DNA from 4 places in the Streptomyces sp. NPDC048196 genome. Region 4 is predicted to be linked to each of the others. Evidence: riboswitches for the same ligand, from Rfam matches in the RefSeq annotation. Region 4 holds a riboswitch; each other region holds the start of a gene.

Region 1 (5,359 bases), on a different contig from region 4:
ACTTCGGGAACGCGCTCCGCGGGGACGGCGATGACCGCGAGGTCGACCGGGTCGGGGATCTCCCGGAGCGCACGGACCGCCGGCACGCCTTCGGGGTCGAGCCGCCGCAGGTCGTCGGGGAAGGCGTGGTTGACCGCGTGCAGCCGGCCGGTGAAGCCGGCGTCGAGGATGTGGCGCAGGGCCGTGCGGCCGATGCCGCCGGGGGCGCGGCCGGTGCCGATGACGGCGACCGAGCCGGGTGCGAGCAGCCGCTGGACGGAGCGGGCCTCGGCGCGCTGCTCGCGGCCGCGCATCACGGCCATGGACTGCTCGGTCGGTTCGAGGTCGAACTCCAGCCGCACCACGCCGTCTTCGAAGGTGCGCTTCTGGGTGTACCCGGCGTCCGTGAAGACCTTGATCATTTTGGTGTTGGCGGGCAGCACCTCGGCGGCGAACCGCCGGATGCCGCGCTCGCGGGCGACGGCCGCGACGTGCTCCAGGAGGGCGGAGGCCACCCCGCGCCCCTGATGGGCGTCCTGCACCAGGAAGGCGACCTCGGCCTGGTCGTCCTCGGGGCTCTTGGCGGGCAGCCCTTGGTCGTTGATGCGGTCGTAGCGGACGGTGGCGATGAACTCGCCGCCGACCGTGGCCGCGAGCCCGACCCGGTCGACGTAGTCGTGGTGGGTGAAGCGGTGCACATCGCGGTCGGACAGGCGCGGGTAGGGCGCGAAGAAGCGGTAGTACTTGGACTCGTCCGAGACCTGCTCGTAGAAGGAGACCAGCCGCTCGGCGTCGTCGGGGGTGATGGGGCGGATCCGCGCCGTGCCGCCGTCACGCAGCACCACGTCGGCTTCCCAGTGGGTCGGGTATGCGTGGTCCGGCGGCTTCTGCATGCGGACAGCGTACGACCGGCCACCGACAACCGGCCCGGCGCGCGTAATGTCGAGGTCGAGGGAGTCTGGGAGCAGTCCCGGCAGCGTGAGAGAATGGTCTAGACAACAGTCACGACTTTGAAGGGCAACACCATGGCTGAGCGCCGCGTCAATGTCGGTTGGGCCGAGGGCCTGCACGCCCGCCCCGCATCGATCTTCGTCCGGGCGGCCACCGCCGCCGGCGTCCCGATGACGATCGCCAAGGCCGATGGCAACCCGGTCAACGCGGCCTCCATGCTCGCGGTCCTGGGCCTGGGCGCCCAGGGCGGCGAGGAGATCGTGCTGGCCTCGGACGCCGAGGGCGCCGAGGAAGCGCTCGACCGCCTGGCCAAGCTCGTCGCCGAGGGTCTCGAAGAGCTCCCCGAGACGGTCTGAGTCCCCCGGGACGTCCCTTCGTGCGGCGGCCCCGCCACGGTGACCTGAAGAGGTGCCGCGGCGGGGCCGTTCTGCGTGCCGGAGAAATGTCGTTCCGGGAAAAGCTCGTTCCTGGCGAAATACCGCCGTCCCTCGGCCACGCAAATGCCGTGCCGACCGCCACGGAATTTTCATGGCTTGGGGCCGGTACGCGAGGGAAAGGCATGCACCGGAAAGCCTGCGGTGTCATATACGTGCCGGAAAGCAGGCAGGTGCCGAAACCTGAAATCAAAGGCGGAAACCATCGCCGCCCCGGAAAACGCACACCCCTTTGTATACGGCCCGCTTGTTAAGAACGGGCTCGCGCTGTGTTGACGGGCCGTTTCGTATCGCTCACGTCGGGTGCCGCGAGGCGCCGCAGCCGGTACACCGGGAGCGACCGCTCGATGTGCGCCGCCATCAGGGCCCGGGCCCGTTCCGCGTCGCCCCGGGCCACCGCGTCCAGCACCGCGCCGTGGTCGTCCCAGGCCTCACCGGCCCGCGGCGTCGGCTCCGTCGCATACATCCACTCGATCTTGCGGCGCAGCTGGGTCAGCAGTGCGGTCAGGCTGGGGCTGCCGGCCGCCTGGGCCAGCGTCTCGTGGAACCAGCCGTCGAGTTGGCGCAGGTCGGCGGGGCTGCCGTGGCGGGCCCGCTCGCGGCCCAGCCGTACCAGTCCGCGCAGCACCTTCAGATGCGCGGGGGTGCGCCGGGCGGCCGCGCGGGCCGCGCCCAGCGGCTCCAGCAGGGCGCGGATGTCGAGCAGGTCGGCGGCCTCCTGCTCGGTGGGCTCGGCGACGCAGGCGCCCGCGTGGTGGCGGGTGGTGACGAAGCCCTCCGACTGCAGGGTGCGCAGCGCTTCGCGGACCGGCACTCTGGAGACGCCGTAGCGCGCCGCCAGGATCTCCTCGATCAGCCGGCTCCCCGGCGCCAGTGCGCCGGAGACGATGTCCTCGCGAATCGCCGTGCACACCGCATGCGCGGAAATATGGCCTCGCATCGATCGTGCCTCCGCCGTAATCCCCGGAAAACGCCGCCGGTCGGCGGCTTTTCCGAGACTCTATTCGACCGGCGCGGCTTTTCCGACGGACTCCGCGTATTCGGCGATATTTTTTGGCCAGCCGACGCGGGGCATGAGGAGGCGTGCGCTGAGGGCGTGGGGCGGGCCGGTCGGACGCCGACTCAGACGTTGACGCCGTGCGACCGCAGATACGCGATCGGGTCGATGTCGGAGCCGTAGTCCGGGCCGGTGCGGGCCTCGAAGTGCAGATGCGGGCCGGTGACGTTGCCGGTGGCCCCGGAGAGGCCGATCTGCTGGCCGGGGGTGACGGTCTGGCCGACCGAGACGCCGATCGACGACAGGTGGCCGTACTGGGTGTACGTGCCGTCGTGCATCTTGATCACGATGTTGTTGCCGTACGCGCCGCCCCAGCCGGCCTCGACGACGGTGCCCGCGCCGACCGCGTGGACGGAGGCCCCGGTGGCGGCGTGGAAGTCGATGCCCGTGTGACTGCCGGACGACCACAGGCTGCTGGAGGCCTGGTAGCCGGTGGAGACGTAGGAGCCCGCGACGGGGGCGACGAAGGCGTTCAGGCGCTTGCGCTCGGCGTCCCGGGCGGCCCGCTCCTTGGCCTCGCGCTCCGCCTTGGCCTTCTTCCTGGCCGCCTCGGCGTGCCGCTCGGCCTCCGCCGCGCGCTTCTTGGCCTCGGCCTCGGCCTTCGCCTTCACGGCGGCGACCTCGGCGGCGGCCTGCTGGGCGTCGGCCTGGACCTCCAGGCGGTGGGCGAGTTCGTCACCGAGCACGACGGCCTGGGTGAGACCGGTGTCCTGGGTGCGCGCCTCGTCGGTGGCGGCCATCGCGGGCGAGGCCAGGGAGGCGACGACTCCGGAGGTGGCGAGGGTGGCTATGCCGGCGAGGTTGCGGGTCGTCCGGGCGCTGCGGCTGGCCCTGCGGTGCTTCCCGGTGGCACGGGTGAACGCCATGTGCTGGCTTGTCCTTTCCTTCCCTCTCGCCTACCGGGTTAGCTGACGGGTTCGGAGCAGGAAGGTCTCCTACGGGCTCCTCCGGAGAGGGGCCCGATTCACCCCAGGGACGTGGGTCCCCGGCTCCCCTGGCTCGCGCCGTAGGGGGACTCGGCGATGACTGTCCGGTGCCACTGTTGTGGCGGAGTTGTGACGAACAGCCGGACCGACGCTAATCGGGGCCACTTTGCGGAGCCAAACGGAACGGCAATTTTGTGCGGGATGCCACAAGTTCCGGCCCAACAGGCCCTCACAAACCGGACATACGGCGGACACCGACGGGCTTCGGCCGGACTCCGGCCGACTCCGGCGGACATGCGACGGCTCCCGTGGTGAGCGAACACCACGGGAGCCGGTCAGAACGTGACGCATCGTCATGCGCCAAGGGAAGGCTAGCCGCTGACGACCGTCACCTCTCCGATGCCCAGCGCCTTGACGGGCTCGGTGATCTGCGCGGCGTCGCCCACCAGGACGGTCACCAGGCGGTCCACCGGGAAGGCGTTGACGGCGGCGGCGGTCGCCTCGACCGTGCCGGTCTCCGCGAGCCGGAGGTACAACTGCGCCTGGAAGTCGTCCGGGAGCTGCTGCTCCACCTGGTCGGCGAGGGTGCCCGCGACGGCCGCCGCGGTCTCGTACTTGAGCGGCGCCACCCCGACGAGGTTCTGCACCGCGACGTCCCGCTCCTCGTCCGTCAGCCCCTCTGCCGCGAGGGTCCGCAGCACCTTCCAGAGGTCCTCCAGCGCCGGCCCGGTGGAGGCCGTGTCCACCGAGCCGCTGATGGCGAGCAACGCCGCGCCGGTGGCGCCCTCGGGGGACGTGGGAGCCGTGGAGCGCAATACCTGGCCGAAGGCGCGCACCCCGTAGGTGTAGCCCTTCTCCTCGCGCAGCACGCGGTCCAGCCGGGAGGTGAGGGTGCCGCCCAGGCAGTACGTGCCGAGCACCTGGGCCGGCCACACGCGGTCGTGCCGGTCGGCGCCGATCCGGCCGAGGAGCAGCTGCGTCTGGACCGCGCCGGGGCGGTCCACGATCACCACGCGGCCGGTGTCGTCGGCGGCGATCGGGGTGGCCTTGACCGGCTCGGCCGTCGAACCGCTCCAGGCGCCGAGGGTGTCGGCCAGCGCCGCGGCCAGGTCGATGTCGGTGAAGTCACCGACGATCACGGCGGTGGCCGTGGCGGGCCGGACGTGCGCGTCGTAGAAGGCGCGCACGGCCGCGGCGTCGATCCGCGCGACGGTCTCCTCGGTGCCCTGGCGGGGGCGGGAGATCCGCGCGGTGGCCGGGAACAGCTCCTTGGAGAGCGCCATCGCCGCGCGCCGGGCCGGGTTGGCGAGCTCGTGCGGGATCTCGTCGAGGCGGTTGCGGACCAGCCGCTCGATCTCGCTCTCGGGGAAGGCGGGGGCGCGCAGCGCGTCGGCGAGCAGGCCGAGCGCGCGGGTCAGCCGGGACGCCGGGACCTCCAGGGAGACGCGTACGCCGGGGTGGTCGGCGTGCGCGTCCAGCGTGGCGCCGCAGCGCTCCAGCTCGGCGGCGAAGCCCTCCGCGTCGTATTTGTCGGTGCCCTCGGACAGGGCGCGCGCCATGATCGTGGCGACGCCGTCCAGGCCCTCGGGCTCGGCGTCCAGCGGGGCGACGAGGTTGATCTCGACCGCGACGACCTGCTGGCCGGGGCGGTGACTGGTCAGGAGGGTGAGGCCGTTGGGCAGTTGGCTGCGCTCGGGAGCCGGGAAGGCCCACGGCTTGGGCGCGCCGCTCTGGGGCTGCGGGTGGAACTGCATGGTGCTCCCTGCGGAATCCTGGCGGGTGGCGTCGCTCACTGCTCCGTCTCCCCTTCCTCGGTGCCGTTGCCGGCCGGCTCGGTGGGCTCGTAGACGAGCACCGCGCGGTTGTCGGGGCGCAGCCGGGCCTTGGCGACCGCCTGCACCTCCTCGGGGGTGATGTCCAGGACCCGCTGTACGGCGGTCAGCGCGAGCTGCGGGTCGCCGAACAGGACGGCGAAGCGGCACAGTTCGTCGGCGCGGCCGCTGACCGTCGCC
Region 2 (5,359 bases), on a different contig from region 4:
GAAGGCCGGTGGTGACAGAGCGTCAGGACGTGACCTGCGCGTGATCTTTGCTACACCGACTTGTGACTACCCGTGACCCCGGCTACCTTTCGATCCACGATCGACGGCTCCTCGAACACATTGCCGAGGAAGCCGCCGGATCGCGACAACTCAACCGCCGCGCGAAAGGCATCCGCATGCGTTCCGGGAACGGCCGACACCGTCGCCCCCGTCAAGCACCGGCCATCTTTGTCACGGCGGGAGTGACCGGCTCGGCACTCGCACTGCCCCTGCTCTCCGCCAGTGGCGCGCACGCCGCCGACACCGCGACCTGGGACCGGGTCGCCCAGTGCGAGAGCGGCGGCATCTGGAGCTCGGACACCGGCAACGGCTTCTACGGGGGCCTCCAGCTCACCCAGGACATGTGGGACCGGCACGGCGGCGGGGCCTACGCCTCGCGGCCCGACCTCGCCAGCCGCGCCCAGCAGATCGCGGTGGCCGAGACGATCCTCGACGACCTCGGCCCGGACGCCTGGCCGAGCTGTGCGGTGAACGCCGGCCTGACGAAGGACGGCCGGGCGCCGCAGGTCGACCCGGGCGGCACCAGCGCCCCGATACCCGACCCCTCGGACGACGACGGCTCCACCGGCTCCACCGGGATGCACGACGGAACGGCCGACAACCCCGGTGGCGATGCGGGTGACGAGCCGGCCGGTGACGAGCCGTCGCAGACCACGCCGTCCCCGTCCACTCCCGCCCCCTCGGACTCCGCCGGCACCGGCGAATCGTCCCCCGGCCCCGACCGGACCTCCGGGCCGTCCGGCGACGCGACACCGGGCGACCGGGGCGAGGACCCGTCCGGCACCCCCGGCCCCTCCGACGACGGCAGCGGCACGGACGACGGCAGCGGTACGGGCTCCGCGGACGGCACGGCCTCCGACGGGCCGCAGGACGGGTCGCAGGGCGGTACGGGGACGGACGGCGTGCCGGGCGGTTCGGGCCGGCACCGCGGCGGCGCGGACCCGGGCGAGGAGGACGGCACCGGCCGGACGGCCGGCGGGCGGCACGCCTCGCGCGGTGACGACGCGCACCGGACGCCCCCGGCGGGCGGCGACGGGTACACCGTGCAGCCGGGTGACAGCCTGTCAGCGATCGCCCAGGCGCACCGGCTGCCGGGTGGCTGGCCGGCGCTCTACGACCGCAACGAGGACGTCGTCGGCTCCGACGCGGACCTGATCCAACCAGGTCAGCAGCTCGATCTCGGCCAGTCCGCAGGGTAGTTCGCCGGTTTTGGCCCGCTTTGGCGAAAGTGAGACAAGCGTCTCGTTGTGGGGCGGTGGGCCCCGAAGGGTCCACCGCCGTCGCACCGGTCCCCACCTGCGGGTTTACGACCCCTCCGTGATCAAAAATGGTCAACTCGGTCCAGTTGGGGGGGTTTGAACGCCACGGGGATTCCTGATTACGGTCATCACCGCTCGCCAAAGCGGGCCCCTTCGATCACACGCCGAATCCTGCCGGTGGTCGGAGGCAGTTGACGCGCAAGCGCCGTAGGCAGGAGCGGGGGAACCAAGGTAGGCGCCGGCCCGGCCCGTGAAAGCGGGTCAGCCGGCTTGGGGTGAAGCCCGGTGCCCATGGCACCGGCCGGGCGACTCATCAGTCCGAACCCGACAGCTCACCTCGCAGGCGTCGGTGAGGAAACGAACGAACCATGCTGATCAACAAGGGCAAGCACCGTCGTCCCTCCAAGGCCGTCCGCGTCGCCACGCTCGCCGGTGTCGCCGGTGCCGCCGTGGCCGTCCCGCTGATGGGCGCCACCTCCGCTTCCGCCGCCTCCGTCGCCACCTGGGACAAGGTCGCCCAGTGCGAGTCCGGCGGCAACTGGTCGATCAACACCGGTAACGGCTACTACGGTGGCCTGCAGTTCTCCAACTCCAGCTGGGCCGCCGCCGGCGGCACCAAGTACGCGCCGCGCGCGGACCTCGCCACCAAGTCCCAGCAGATCGCCGCCGCCGAGAAGCTCCTCGCCCTCCAGGGCCCGGGTGCCTGGTCCTGCGCCGGCGCCGGCGGCCTGACCTCCGGCGGTCCGTCCCCCGACCTGAACACCAGCGCCCCGGTGGCCAAGTCCGCGCCGGCGAAGAGCGACGCCGCCGTCAAGCGCACCCCGGCCGCCCCGAAGCACGAGAGCGCCCCGGCCGCCCCGAAGAAGAACCAGGGCCACGGCAACTACACCGTCAAGGCGGGCGACACCCTCGCCAAGATCGCCAAGGCGCACGGCACCCACTGGAAGGCCGTCTACGCGGCCAACAAGTCCGTCATCGGCGGCAACCCCAACCTGATCTTCCCGGGCCAGAAGCTGCACGTCTGAGCCATCCCCGCACCGGGACACCCCTGGTGAGACCGGCCCCGTCCGGCGCGCCCCTCCCCCCGGCGCGCCGCGGCGGGGCTTCTGTCGTATCCCCCGTCCTTCCCACCGCCGTCCCCGCCACCGCCGGCCGGCCGTTCCGCCGGACTTTCCCCGCTCGGCGAACGTTGCGGCAAACGCCCCATGAGCTGGGCCTTTGCGCTGCTTGTGGGGTTATTCCGTCCCACGGAGCGGGCCAAGGGCAGGCGGACGCCCCCCGGGCCGTTAGGCTCGTGCTGCAACTCCAGACACCCATGAAGGAGACAACGTGCCGTCCATCGACGTCGTCGTAGCCCGCGAAATTCTCGACTCGCGAGGTAATCCCACGGTCGAGGTCGAGGTCGGCCTCGACGACGGCAGCACCGGCCGTGCCGCCGTGCCGTCCGGCGCCTCGACCGGCGCCTTCGAGGCCATCGAGCTCCGCGACGGCGACCCCAACCGCTACCTCGGCAAGGGCGTGGAGAAGGCCGTCCTGGCCGTCATCGAGCAGATCGGCCCGGAGCTCGTCGGCTACGACGCGACCGAGCAGCGGCTGATCGACCAGGCCATGTTCGACCTGGACGCCACCGACAACAAGGGCTCGCTCGGCGCCAACGCCATCCTCGGCGTCTCCCTCGCCGTCGCGCACGCCGCCTCCGAGGCCAGCGACCTCCCGCTGTTCCGCTACCTGGGCGGCCCGAACGCGCACGTCCTGCCCGTGCCGATGATGAACATCCTGAACGGCGGCTCGCACGCCGACTCCAACGTGGACATCCAGGAGTTCATGATCGCCCCGATCGGCGCGGAGTCCTTCTCCGAGGCCCTGCGCTGGGGCGCCGAGGTCTACCACACCCTCAAGAAGGTCCTGAAGGAGCGCGGTCTGTCGACCGGCCTGGGCGACGAGGGCGGCTTCGCCCCGAACCTCGGCTCCAACCGCGAGGCCCTCGACCTCATCCTGGAAGCCATCAAGCAGGCCGGCTACGCCCCCGGCCAGGACATCGCGCTCGCCCTGGACGTCGCCGCCTCCGAGTTCTACAAGGACGGCTCGTACCAGTTCGAGGGCCAGTCCCGCTCGGCCGCCCAGATGACCGAGTACTACGCGGAGCTCGTCGACGCGTACCCGCTGGTCTCCATCGAGGACCCGCTGTTCGAGGACGACTGGGCCGGCTGGAAGGTCATCACCGACAAGCTCGGCGCCAAGGTCCAGCTGGTCGGTGACGACCTGTTCGTCACCAACCCCGAGCGCCTGGCCCGCGGCATCGAGGAGGGCTCCGCCAACGCCCTTCTGGTCAAGGTCAACCAGATCGGCTCGCTGACCGAGACCCTGGACGCCGTCGAGCTGGCCCAGCGCAACGGCTTCAAGTGCATGATGTCGCACCGCTCCGGCGAGACCGAGGACGTCACCATCGCCGACCTCGCCGTCGCCACCAACTGCGGCCAGATCAAGACCGGCGCCCCGGCCCGCTCCGAGCGCGTCGCCAAGTACAACCAGCTGCTGCGCATCGAGGAGATCCTCGACGACGCCGCGGTGTACGCCGGCCGCAGCGCGTTCCCCCGCTTCAAGGGCTGACGCTCCGAAGCGCGGCGCCCCGCGGTTCCGCCGGGGCGGCCCGACCCGGGGCCCGAAAGGGCTGATCGGGCGAGCCGACCGCCCAGCGCCCCGTACGTCCCCGGCGACGGTCCCGTACCGTTGCCGGGGACGTACCTGCTTGAAGCAGACCGGCGTCCGTCAGTGAAGGGGAGACGACGTGCCCGCGGACCGGTTCTCGACCGCGACCCGACTCAAGGCGCTCGGCGAGCAGGCCGCCGCCCGCGTCTACCGCGCCCGGCCGGCCCGCCGCAACCGCCTCACCGGCCGCGCCGCCCTGCTGGCCCTGGTGATGTGCTCGCTGGTGGTCGCGCTCGCGTACCCGATAAGGCAGTACGTCTCCCAGCGCTCCGACATCGCCGACCAGCGCCGCAAGGCCCGGGACGCGGGCGCCGAGCTGGACCGGCTGCGCGAGCAGAAGGCCCGCTGGCAGGACCCCGAGTACGTCCGCCAACAGGCCCGCCGGCACCTGCACTACGTCATGCCGGGCGAGACCGGATACATCGTCCAGGACGGCTCCGGCACCGCCGCCGCCCCCAAGGGGACGCAGGCCGCGCAGCGCCCCTGGTACGACAACCTCTGGCACGCGGTCGACGCGGCCGACAAGCGGTAGCGCCGGCTCCGGCCGGGCCGCCGGTGTGCCCGGCCCGTACCGCCGGCGCGCGCCGCCCCGTACTGTCGACAGGGACGGCACGCACCGCCGTACCGCTGTCCCGTCGTCCCGGTCGTCCCGTCGTCCCGCCGTTTCACCCATCACCTCACCGAAAGCGCCCATGGAAACCCCTCCGCCCCAGACCGAGCCCACCGAGCCCACCGCCGCGGACATCGCCGCCTTCAAGGAGCAGCTCGGCCGCCCGCCGCGCGGCCTGCGCGCCATCGCGCACCGCTGCCCGTGCGGCCAGCCGGACGTCGTCGAGACGGCGCCGCGCCTGGAGGACGGCACGCCCTTCCCCACGCTCTACTACCTCACCTGCCCGCGCGCGGCCTCCGCGATCGGCACGCTGGAGGCCGACGGCGTGATGAAGGAGATGACCGAGCGGCTGGCGACCGACCCGGAGCTGGCCGCCGCCTACCGCGCGGCCCACGAGGACTACATCCGGCGGCGGGACGCCATCGAGGTGCTGGCGGGTTTCCCCAGCGCGGGCGGCATGCCCGACCGGGTCAAGTGCCTGCACGTCCTCGTCGGCCACTCGCTGGCGGCCGGGCCGGGCGTCAACCCGCTCGGTGACGAGGCGATCGCCATGCTGCCGGAGTGGTGGAAGAAGGGCCCCTGCGTGAGCCCGTGCAGCGAGCACCACAGCCCGAGCAACGGCCAGAACGACACCGAGAACGACACCGAGAACGTCACCGAGCACGCCACCGGGACCGACGAGGGAGAGTCCGAGTGAAGCGCGTCGCCGCCGTCGACTGCG
Region 3 (5,359 bases), on a different contig from region 4:
GGTGACCACGCCGCTGCCTTCCTCGTCCTCGTCGGGGATCTGGTCGGAGTCGGCGACCAGCGCGACCTGTTCGAGGAAGTCGGAGAGGGTGCCCGGATTCTCCTCGCCACGGTCCTGCTCGAATTCCAGGGCGACCGCGGCGAGTTCCTGGAGGTTCTCGATCCGGGTCTCGTCCTGCGGGTCGGTGGACGCCTGGAGTTCGGCGAGGTAGCCCGTGCGCTCCAGCACGGCCTCCAGGATCGTGGCGGGCCCGGCGCCGGACTCCACGATCGTCCGCAGCTCCTCCATCAGGACGTTGAAGCGCTTGACGGCGTTGGCGGAGCGGGCCGCCATGCCGTACGCCTCGTCGACCCGGCGCAGGGCCTGCGGGAAGGTGATCTTCTCGCGGAGCGACAGGGCGTCGATCATCGCCTCGGCGCGCTCGCCGATGCCGCGCTTGGGGACGTTCAGGATGCGGCGCAGCGGGACGCTGTCCTCGGGGTTGGCGAGCACGCGCAGGTACGCGAGGACGTCGCGGACCTCCTTGCGCTCGTAGAAGCGCACTCCGCCGACGACCTTGTAGGGCAGCCCGACCCGGATGAGGATCTCCTCGAAGACACGGGACTGGGCGTTGGTGCGGTAGAAGACGGCGACGTCGCCGGCCTTGGCGTCGCCGGCGTCGGTCAGCCGGTCGATCTCGTCGGCGACGAACTGCGCCTCGTCGTGCTCGGTGTCGGCGACATAGCCGTTGATCTTGGCGCCGGCGCCGGCGTCGGTCCAGAGGTTCTTGGGGCGGCGGTTCTCGTTGCGCTCGATGACGGCGTTGGCGGCGGACAGGATCGTCTGCGAGGAGCGGTAGTTCTGCTCCAGCAGGATCGTGGTCGCGTCCGGGTAGTCCTCCTCGAACTGGAGGATGTTGCGGATCGTGGCGCCGCGGAAGGCGTAGATCGACTGGTCGGCGTCACCGACGACGCACAGCTCGGCGGCGGGGATGTCGGCGGTGCCGGTGCCCACGAGCTCGCGGACGAGGGTGTACTGGGCGTGGTTGGTGTCCTGGTACTCGTCGACGAGGACGTGCCGGAAGCGGCGGCGGTAGTGCTCGGCGACGTCCGGGAAGGCCTGGAGGAGGTTGACCGTCGTCATGATGATGTCGTCGAAGTCCAGGGCGTTGGCCTCGCGCAGCCGCGCCTGGTACATCGCGTACGCCTCGGCCAGCGTCTTCTCGAATCCGTCGGCCGCGGTCCCGGCGAAGGTCTCCTCGTCGATGAGCTCGTTCTTGAGGTTGGAGATCTTCGCGCTGAAGGACTTGGGCGGGAAGCGCTTGGGGTCGAGGTCCAGATCGCGGCAGACCAGGGACATCAGGCGCTTGGAGTCGGCGGCGTCGTAGATCGAGAAGGAGGACGTGAAGCCCAGCTTCTTGGACTCGCGGCGCAGGATCCGCACGCAGGCGCTGTGGAAGGTGGAGACCCACATGGCGTTGGCGCGCGGGCCGACCAGCTGCTCGACGCGCTCCTTCATCTCGCCGGCGGCCTTGTTCGTGAAGGTGATCGCGAGGATCTGGCCGGGGTGGACGTGCCGCTCGGCGAGCAGGTGCGCGATGCGGTGGGTGAGCACCCGGGTCTTGCCGGATCCGGCGCCGGCGACGATCAGCAGCGGGCTGCCGGTGTGCACCACGGCGGCCTTCTGCTGGTCGTTGAGCCCCTCAAGCAGCGCGGCGGGGTCGAGGGCCGGGCGGGCGGCGCCGTCGCGGTAGTACGCGTCCCTGGGCACGGGCGCGTCGAACCGCCCGCCGAACAGGTCGGCGGGGATCTCCTCGGGGACCGGCCCGTGCTCGTCCTCGGGGGGCGGCGGGGGCTCCTCGTCCTTGTGGCCGAGGTCCGCCAGGAAGCTGTCGTCAAAGAGGCTGCTCATCGCCCACCGAGTCTAGGCCGCCGCACCGACAGCGTGCCGGGGACTGTGGACAAGTGGCCGGGACGGCCGGAGAACGGGCGTTGCGGACGGCGGCCGCGCACACCGCCCGAAAGCGGAACGATATCGCTCAGGTCACGAAAAGGTTTCGGGCATATCGAACATCAGCCTTCACAGGAGCCACACGAGTTGGCTAACGTCCTCGCTCAGGCAGCCCGCCTCCCCGCGAACGACAGCGTCCGCACGGGCCGCCGACGCCGAGTCCGGCCCTGCCCGCGACGTGTCCCTCCGGTCACGCCCGGGTCACCCGGAGCCGGGGACCCACCAGCAACACCGGGGTGAATCGATCCGTCCGACCGACGCCAGCGGACGTACGGACCGTAGGGCACGGCCTTCCGTCAGCGACACCGCCCGAACCCGACAGCTAACCCGGTAGGCGGTCCACGGAAGGAGTTGCCGGCCTTGGCGTCCCATCGCAAGCCGCGCACCAGCGTTCTCACCTCGCCCGGGAGCCGCCGTACGGCGGCCGGGCTCACCACCGCCGCGCTCGCCTCGGTCACCCTGCTCTCGCAGACCGCCGACGCCGCCGCCCCCAGAGCCCCCCGGCCCACCATCGAAGACGTCAAGCAGAAGGTCGACGGCCTCTACCGGCAGGCCGAGGTGGCCACCCAGAAGTACAACGCCGCCAAGGAGCGCGCCGATCACCAGCGCGAGACCGTGGACGGGTTGCTCGACGCCGCGGCCAAGCGGGCCGAGAAGATGAACGCGTCCCGGCGGGAGCTCGGGACGTTCGCCTCGGCGCAGTACCGTACCGGCGGGATGAACCCGACCGCGCAGCTGATGCTCGCCAAGGACCCGCAGCAGTTCTTCGACCGCAGCCACCTGATGGAGCGGCTGACCGGGCGGCAGCAACAGGCCGTCAGCGACTACCAGCAGCAGGCCGCGGCGGCCGCCCGGCAGCGGGCCGAGGCGTCCCGCAGCCTGGATCAGCTGCAGAATTCGCAGGCCGCCCTGAAGGAGTCCAAGCGCTCCGTGCAGCAGAAGCTGGCCGAGGCTCGGCAGCTGCTGTCCCGGCTGACCGCCCAGGAGAAGGCGCGGCTGGCCGAACTGGAGCGCCGGAAGGAGGCGGCGGCCAAGCGCCGGGCCGAGGAGGAGGCGCGCAAGCAGCAGGAGCGCGAGCGGCAGCGGCAGCACGACGGCGGCTCCACCGGCGGCCGGACCGGCGGGGACACCGGCGGCTCCACCGGGGGCTCGACCGGAGGCTCGCAGTCCACCAAGGCCGAGAAGGCCCTCGCGTTCGCCCGCGCCCAGATCGGCAAGCCGTACGTCTGGGGCGCCACCGGGCCCTCGTCCTACGACTGCTCGGGGCTGACCCAGGCGGCGTGGAAAGCGGCCGGGGTCGTTCTGCCGCGCACCACCTGGGAACAGGTCAAGGTCGGCCAGCGGGTGGCGACCAAGGACCTGCAACCCGGTGACCTGGTCTTCTTCTTCGACGACATCAGCCACGTCGGCATGTACATAGGCGGCGGCAAGATGATCCACGCACCGCACCCGGGCGCGAACGTCCGGGAGGAGTCGATCTACTACATGCCGATCTACGGGAGCGTCCGCCTGGGCTGACGCCCGGCCCCGCTCCCCCTTGGCCCACCCCCCACGGAAACCCCCCACACGCCACCGCGCGGCCCTCGCCTCCGGATCCCGGAGTGCGACGACCGCGCGGTGTGCTGCTGTGGGGGCGCCGTTGCCGGGCCCTGGGCACTAGGGGCCGGGGTCGGCGGCCGGCGTTCTCAGGTCCGGCCGGCGTTCTCAGGTCCAGAGGACGGCGATGAAGATGTTGGCCATCGTGAGGCCGCCGACCGCGCCGAACAGCGCCTTGTCGATCTGCTCCTCGTCCCGCTTGACGTAGACCAGTGCCAGGATCACCACCAGGACGGCCATCTTGATGCCGATCTTGATGTTGTTGACCGGGTGGTCCTGCGCCTGGTTGAGGCCGACCAGCACGATGCCCGTGACCAGCATCGTCAGCGCGCCGTGCAGCATGGCCGGAACGAACCGGGCGGTGCCCGCACCCATCGCCTTCATCTGCGTCAGGAAGCCGCCCAGCAGGGAGGCGATGCCGATGATGTGCAGGCCGACGAAGATATTGATGACTACGTCCATGGGGCCGGATCGTATCCGCCGCATAGCACGCCCTTTTCGGCAGGGCGTCCACATTCGCCGCTTCGGTCAGCGCGGAGCGGCCCCGGCGACCGGGCGATGACGCTCCGGTCAGCCGCGTTCGGGCAGCGGTCGAAACCGGACAATGCCGTGCAAGTGAGCCCATCCCCGTGACAGCCGGGCTTAGCGTCCTCCTCCAGGCGGCCGACTCCCGCCCCGCCGCAAGGGAAGGAAGTGACGGCCACCGTGGCCTCGCACCGCAAGCCCAGGCAGCATCCGCTCGCCTCGCTCACCGGCGGCTCGCGCACCGCGCGCACCGCCCGTACGGCCGCCACGCTGGCCCTCGCCGGCGCCGCCACCGCCACCGCCTTCGACGGCACCGGCCAGGCGGCGGACCTCTCCACCCCCGCCCAGGTCAAGGGCCGGGTCGATGCGCTGTACCAGGAGGCAGAGGTGGCCACACAGAAGTACGACGGCGCGCAGGAAGCCGCGGAGACCGCACGCGAGGAGCTGAGCAGACTGCAGGACGAGGCCGCCCGCAGGACCCAGAAGCTGAACACCGCGCGGGCCGGGCTGGGCGCCCTGGCCGCCTCCCAGTACCGCTCCGGCGGCGTGGACCCGACCGTACGGCTGCTGCTGTCCGCCGATCCGCAGCGCTATCTGGAGGGCGCCGCGGTGCTGGAGCGGACGGGGGCCCACCAGGCGAGCGCGGTGGCCGGGTACGCGCGCCGGCTCGGCAGCGTGCGGCAGGTCCGGCAACGGGCCGAGGAGACCGCGGAACGGCTGACCCGGAACGAGTCCACGCTGAAGAAGCACCGGGTCACCGTCGTCCGGAAACTGGACGCCGCGGAGCAGCTGCTGGCCCGGCTGACGGCGGAACAGCGGGGCCGGATGGCCGGACGGGACGGCTCCCGGGCCGGGACGGCGGGCGGCCGGGCGGACCGCGGGGGCGGCGGGCGGGACGGCGGTCTGCTCGGCGGGATCCCCACCGGCTCGGCGGCCGCGGCCACCGCCTCCGCGCAGCAGGCGCCCAACGCGCGGGCCGCCCGGGCGGTGGCGTTCGCCTACGCCGCGCTCGGCAAGCCGTACGTCTGGGGCGCCACCGGGCCCGCCGCGTACGACTGCTCGGGGCTGACCCAGGCCGCGTGGCGGTCCGGCGGGGTCGCCCTCCCGCGCACGACCTACACCCAGATCAACGCCGGCCCGCGCATCGACCGTTCCCAACTGGCGCCCGGGGACCTGGTGTTCTTCTACACGGCCGTCAGTCACGTGGGGCTCTACATCGGCGACGGGAAGATGATCCACGCACCGCATC
Region 4 (5,359 bases):
GCTCTCCCTGGCGTGGGGCAGGTCAGGCCGATGCCTCGTTCAGCAGGGTGAGTTCGGGGGCGGTGAGGGTCAGGTCGGTGACGGCCAGGAGGGGGGCGAGCTGGGCGGTCGTGCGGGCGCTGGCGATCGGGGCGGCGACCGTCGGCTGGGCGGCGAGCCAGGCCAGCGCGACGGTGGCGAGCTCGGCACCATGGGCGGCGGCGACCGTGTCGAGGGCCTTCAGGACGCGGGGGCCGCGGTCGGTGGCGAGGTACTGCGCGGCCTTCCCGGACCGGGCGCTGTCGACCGCCGCACCCGGCCGGTACTTGCCGGTCAGGAAGCCGGAGGCCAGGGCGTAGTACGGGACCGCGGACACGCCGTTGCGGGCGGCCACGTCGGCGAGTTCGCCCTCGTACGTGTCGCGGGAGACGAGGTTGTAGTGCGGCTGCAGGGCCACGTAACGGGCCACGCCCTCGCGGTCGGAGAAGGCGAGGGACTCCTCCAGGCGCTGCGCGGAGATGTTGGAGGCGCCGATCTCGCGGACCTTGCCGGCCCGGACGAGGTCGTCCAGGGCGGTCAGGAACTCACCGACCTCGACGGACTCGTCGTCGTAGTGGGTGTAGTAGAGGTCGATGTAATCCGTGCGGAGCCGGGTGAGGGACTCCTCGACCGCGGACTTGATGGTGGCGGCGGACAGACCCTTGTAGTCCGGGTGCGCGCCGACCTTGGTGGCGATGACGATGTCGTCGCGATTGCCGCGCGCGGCCAGCCAGTTGCCGAGGACCGTCTCGGATTCGCCGCCCTTGTTGCCCGGCACCCAGGCCGAGTACACATCGGCGGTGTCGATGAAGTTGCCCCCGCCCGCCACGTACGCGTCCAGTACGGCGAAGGACTCGGCCTCGTCGGCGGTCCAGCCGAAGACGTTGCCCCCGAGGGAGAGGGGGGAGACGGACAGCGAGCCCAGGGCCCTGGGGGTACGGGAGTTGTTGCTTGTCGCGCTCATGGTGGGGACAGCGCTGCGGGGCGGGTGGTTATTCCCTCGTGCGGCGGTTGTTCCCCCGTAGGGCAGCTATTCCCTCGAAGGGGATATTCCCCATGGTCCTATCTCCAGGGTCGCATCCCCATGGTCGTGTCCCCATGGTCGTGTCCCCATGGACGTGTCCCCATGGACGTGTCCCCATGGACGTGTCCCCATGGACGTGTCCCCATGGACGCGTTCCCATAGTCACATCCCATGGTCGTGTCCTCACGGCCGTATCCGTGATTCCTGTGGGCCGCCCGCCCCGCTTCGTCAGACGTTGACGCCGTGGTCGCGCAGCCAGGGCATCGGGTCTATCGGGTCGCCGGCGCCGGGGCGTACCTCCAGGTGGAGGTGCGGACCGGTGACGTTGCCCGTGGCGCCGACCCGGCCGATGACGTCGCCAGTGCTGACCTTGCCCGAGGTCTTGACCATCGAGGACAGGTGGCAGAACCACAGCTCGGTGCCGTCGTCGAGGGTCAGGACGATGCGGTAGCCGTACGAACCGGCCCAGCCGGCCTGGGTGATGGTGCCGGAGTGCACGGCCTTGACGGGCGTGCCGGTCGGGGCGGCGAAGTCCTGGCCGGTGTGGTCCGCGACCCAGCGGTCACCGGCCTGACCGAAGCTCGCGGTGAGGGTGTACGAGGAGACCGGGGTGATGAAGCTCTGCGCCAGTTTGGCGAGGCGTTCGGCCTCGACCTTACGGCGGGCCTCCTCCTCGGCCTTGCGCTTGGCCTCGGCCGCTGCCTCCTTCTTGGCGGCCGCGGCCTGCTCGGCGGCCTTCAGGTCCGCGGCGGCGTCCGTGGTGGCCTGCTTGATCGCGGCCTGCTCGGCGGCCTCGCGGGCCTCCTGCTCGGCTGAGCCCTGCTGGGCGTCGGCCTGCTGGAGGATACGGCTGCGCAGCGCCTCACCGGCGTCCGCGCCAGAGCCCGAGCCCGTAACCGCGTCAGAGCCGGAGCCCGTGCCCGTGCCCGTGCTCGATCCGGCGCCCCCGCCCGTACCCGTGCCCGCGTCCGTGGTGGACGGCGAGCCCGGACCGGCGTTCCCGGTGAGCGGGTCGGCGGGAGTGGTGGCGGAGGAAGAGGCGGAAGCGGTGTGCGCGCCCCCATCGGTGTGCGAACCGCCGTCGGATATCAGGTCGCCGACGCCGGGCAGGGAGGCGGCGTCCGGGAGGTGGTCGGAGACGGCGTCGGCCACTCCGCCGAGGTCGGGCATCGAGATCGGCACCGGCGGCCGGCCCTCGGCCGTGGCCATCCCGCCCGCGCCGACCGCCGCGATGACGCCGACGCCCAGGACCGTCCCGCCGCGGGCGAGTCCACCGCCGCGCTGCTTGGCCACCCGGTGCTTGCCGCGGGCCGGGCGGACGGACTCCTCGGTGGGGTTCCATTCCTCCCACTGGCCGTCGGCGTCACCGTTCGCCTCACCGGCCGCCGCGAAGCGGGTGTCGGTGCCGACAGTGGTGTCGGCACCGAAAGCAGCGTCAGTGGCGAAAGCAGCGTCGGTGCCGAAAGCAGCGTCAGTGGTGAAAGCGGTGTCGGTGACGGCTGCGGTGTCGCCGGGATGCGCGAAGGCGTGGGGGGCGCCTGACGCGTACCGGGCGTACGGGGCGTCCGGGCCCCGGTCGTCGGAGTCGTAGGCGGACGGAGCCTCGGGGCCAGGCCTGTTGGACGCCACGGGGGCGCACTCCTTTCCTTCCTTCTCGCCTACCGGGTTAGCTGACGGGTTCGGAGCAGGAAGGTCTCCTACGGGCACCCTCTGGCGAAGGCGTCCGATTCACCCCAAGGTGGTGGTTCCCCGGTTCCCTTGGTGCAGTTCGAGGTGCTGGAGGTGCGTGAAAAGCGCGTGCGGGATTCGGCGTCGGCGCACGGTGCCGCCTCTTGCGGCGGCTGGGACGACCGCGCTGCGTTATCGGACAGTAATAGAGATCGCGACGGTTTTCCAAGCCTTCCCGGGAATCCATATGCCTCGCGCACCAGCTTTGGCGTGGTGTTTTCCGGTCACCATGGCCATAAATCGGGCGAGTTGACCGCACCGCCCCGTGCCGCGTCTAAACGATCTCTCGATGATTGTGCGTCAGTTGTTATGCGGAGGGGTGCCTGCCCATTACGGAACGTGAAGACAGTAACGTCGGATCATGGTCGTCAACGCCGAGCGCCCTGGACACTCCCTGCACCCCGGACACTCCGAGCGCCCCGGACCCTTCGAAAGTCCCGGATACGCCGAGAGCCCCGGACCCGCCGAACCCCTCCGCAACGCCGGTCACGGCCGCCACGGCCGTCCCGGCCACGGCGGAGTCCCGACCGGAAACGCCCAGGAGGTGGCGCGGCGGTACCAGGAGTTCTCCTGGCGCGAGGCGCGCGGCCGGTCCGACGCCCACGAGGAGTTGAGCGCCCGGATCGGCCAGGACCAGGAGCTGTGCGAGCTGCTGGCGGGTTCGCTGCCGGCCGGCGACAAGCAGCAGCCCCAGCTCCTGCTCGCCGCCGTACGCCATCTCGACGGGCCGCACGCGGAACAGGGCCCGCGCGGCGCGGTGGCGTACGGGCGCTGGCGCGAATGGACGATCCGGCACTGGGACCAGGTGCGGGACGTCATCATGCGCCGCGGCACCCAGACCAACGAACCGGCCCGCTGCGCCACGCTGCTGCCGCTGCTCGCCCGGCTGCCCCAGCCGCTGGCCCTCCTGGAGGTCGGCACCTCGGCCGGGCTGTGCCTGCACCCGGACCGCTACCGGTACGCGTACGGACCCTGGTACGGGGAAGCAGGCGATCCGGCGGCCCACGCCCCGCTCGTCGACGTAGGCGCGGCCGACAGCCCCGTGGTCTTCCACTGCCAGGTGCAGTCGCCGGGGCCGGGGGCGGGGGCGGCGGAGCAAGGGGCGTCGCACGTCCCCATCCGCCTGCCCGAAGTCGTCTGGCGGGCCGGGATCGATCTCGCACCGCTCGACCCGGTCGCCGACCGGGACGACCTGCGCTGGCTGCAGTCGCTCGTGTGGCCCGGCGACGAGGCGCGGGCGGCCCGGCTGTCCGCGGCCGTCGACGCGGTGCGGGCGGTGCCGCGGCCGCGGATCGTCCGCGGGGACCTGATCGACGAACTGCCCGCTTTGGCGGCCGAGGCGCCGGCCGGGGCGACGCTGGTCGTGTTCCACACCTCCGTGCTGAGCTATCTGCCGTACGCCCGGCGCGAGGAGTTCGCCCGGCTCGTACGGTCGGTCCTCGACGGGCGGGACGGCGGCGGGCACTGGGTCTCCCAGGAGCACCACTCCGTACTGCCGTGGCTCCCGCTGCCCGCGCACCACACCCCACGCCCGGACGACCCGCTGCAGCTGACGCTCGCCCTGGACGGGCACCCGGTCGCGCTCACCGGGCCGCACGGACAGAGCTTCCGCCCGCTGTAGGCGGCCCCCGGCGGGTGCCTGGCAGCGGCCGGCCCTGCCGGGCCCAGGCCCAGGCGCACCCTTGTCAGCCCCTCCGCCCGCCGTAGTAGTGCGCCGCGCGAACCGGCCCGGAGCGCCGAGCCCTCACTCCCCCATCGGCCGCTGCACCGCCAGCAGGGCCATGTCGTCCGCCGGGTCCCCGCCCGTGTGCCGGGCGACGTCCTCGATGAGGGCGTCCAGGAGGCTGCCGGGGCCCGGGAAGTGCCGGCCGCGGAGCTTGTCGGCCGGGTCGTAGAAGCGGCCGCGCAGGTCGCGGGCCTCGGTCACACCGTCCGTGAAGAAGACGAGCAGCGAACCGGCCGGGAAGAACGACTCGTCGGAACGGTCCGGCCAGCTCGCCACCTCCCTCATCCCCAGCGGCAGCGCAGGCACGGCGGGCGTCAGCTCGCACAGCCCGCCGTCCGGGCCCAGCAACAGGGGCGCCGGGTGGCCGCGGTTGAGGACCCGCAGCACGGGCCGCCCGTCGGCGGGGATCTCGGCCAGGACCGCGGTGGTGAACCCCTCGTACCGGTCGAGCCCCGCGCGCCGCCCGCCCTCCCGTTGCAGTGCCCGCTCCAGCCGGCCGGCCACCGCCTCCAGGGTGGCCTCCTGTTCCGCCGCCTCCCGGAAGGCGCCGATGACGACCACGGCGGACTCCACCGCCTCCAGCCCCTTGCCGCGGACGTCGCCGACGATCAGCCGTACGCCGTGCGGGGTGTCCTGCACCGCGTAGAAATCGCCGCCGATCCGGGCGTCCGCCCGCGCGCCCACGTACCGGGCGGCGACCGCGAGCCCGCCGAGCCGCTCGGGCGGCGCCGGCAGGACGGCCCGCTGCGCGGCCTCCGAGACGTCCCGTACGGACGCCAGACGGGCGTCGGACCTCCGGACGACGCGGTTGATGGCGAGCGCCAGCAGGGCGACCACGAAGACGGTCGCGATCTCGGTCACCG

What was found. A riboswitch is a leader RNA that binds a small molecule or an ion and turns the genes downstream of it on or off. The one in region 4 is predicted to bind cyclic di-AMP.
Region 1: another riboswitch for cyclic di-AMP. It lies ahead of AB0E02_RS07615 (M23 family metallopeptidase); the one in region 4 lies ahead of AB0E02_RS33185 (M23 family metallopeptidase).
Region 2: another riboswitch for cyclic di-AMP. It lies ahead of AB0E02_RS28185 (transglycosylase family protein); the one in region 4 lies ahead of AB0E02_RS33185 (M23 family metallopeptidase).
Region 3: another riboswitch for cyclic di-AMP. It lies ahead of AB0E02_RS16180 (NlpC/P60 family protein); the one in region 4 lies ahead of AB0E02_RS33185 (M23 family metallopeptidase).

What each region holds. Positions count from the first base shown of each region.
Region 1 covers NZ_JBEZMM010000004.1:188,259-193,617, forward strand. Annotated here, with positions in the region: gene AB0E02_RS07600 (GNAT family N-acetyltransferase) at 1-872, opposite strand, end outside; gene AB0E02_RS07605 (HPr family phosphocarrier protein) at 1,005-1,286, shown strand; gene AB0E02_RS07610 (GntR family transcriptional regulator) at 1,615-2,304, opposite strand; gene AB0E02_RS07615 (M23 family metallopeptidase) at 2,487-3,287, opposite strand; cyclic di-AMP (ydaO/yuaA leader) riboswitch at 3,300-3,453, opposite strand; gene AB0E02_RS07620 (pitrilysin family protein) at 3,719-5,101, opposite strand; gene AB0E02_RS07625 (pitrilysin family protein) at 5,137-5,359, opposite strand, start outside.
Region 2 covers NZ_JBEZMM010000036.1:50,254-55,612, forward strand. Annotated here, with positions in the region: gene AB0E02_RS28180 (transglycosylase family protein) at 243-1,259, shown strand; cyclic di-AMP (ydaO/yuaA leader) riboswitch at 1,472-1,680, shown strand; gene AB0E02_RS28185 (transglycosylase family protein) at 1,688-2,344, shown strand; gene eno (phosphopyruvate hydratase) at 2,649-3,929, shown strand; gene AB0E02_RS28195 (septum formation initiator family protein) at 4,108-4,560, shown strand; gene AB0E02_RS28200 (DUF501 domain-containing protein) at 4,721-5,335, shown strand; gene AB0E02_RS28205 (Ppx/GppA phosphatase family protein) at 5,332-5,359, shown strand, end outside.
Region 3 covers NZ_JBEZMM010000013.1:59,752-65,110, reverse strand. Annotated here, with positions in the region: gene pcrA (DNA helicase PcrA) at 1-1,890, opposite strand, end outside; cyclic di-AMP (ydaO/yuaA leader) riboswitch at 2,173-2,342, shown strand; gene AB0E02_RS16180 (NlpC/P60 family protein) at 2,350-3,507, shown strand; gene AB0E02_RS16175 (hypothetical protein) at 3,694-4,047, opposite strand; gene AB0E02_RS16170 (NlpC/P60 family protein) at 4,279-5,359, shown strand, end outside.
Region 4 covers NZ_JBEZMM010000054.1:20,004-25,362, forward strand. Annotated here, with positions in the region: gene AB0E02_RS33180 (aldo/keto reductase) at 23-982, opposite strand; gene AB0E02_RS33185 (M23 family metallopeptidase) at 1,271-2,671, opposite strand; cyclic di-AMP (ydaO/yuaA leader) riboswitch at 2,683-2,837, opposite strand; gene AB0E02_RS33190 (DUF2332 domain-containing protein) at 3,132-4,391, shown strand; gene AB0E02_RS33195 (PP2C family protein-serine/threonine phosphatase) at 4,515-5,359, opposite strand, start outside.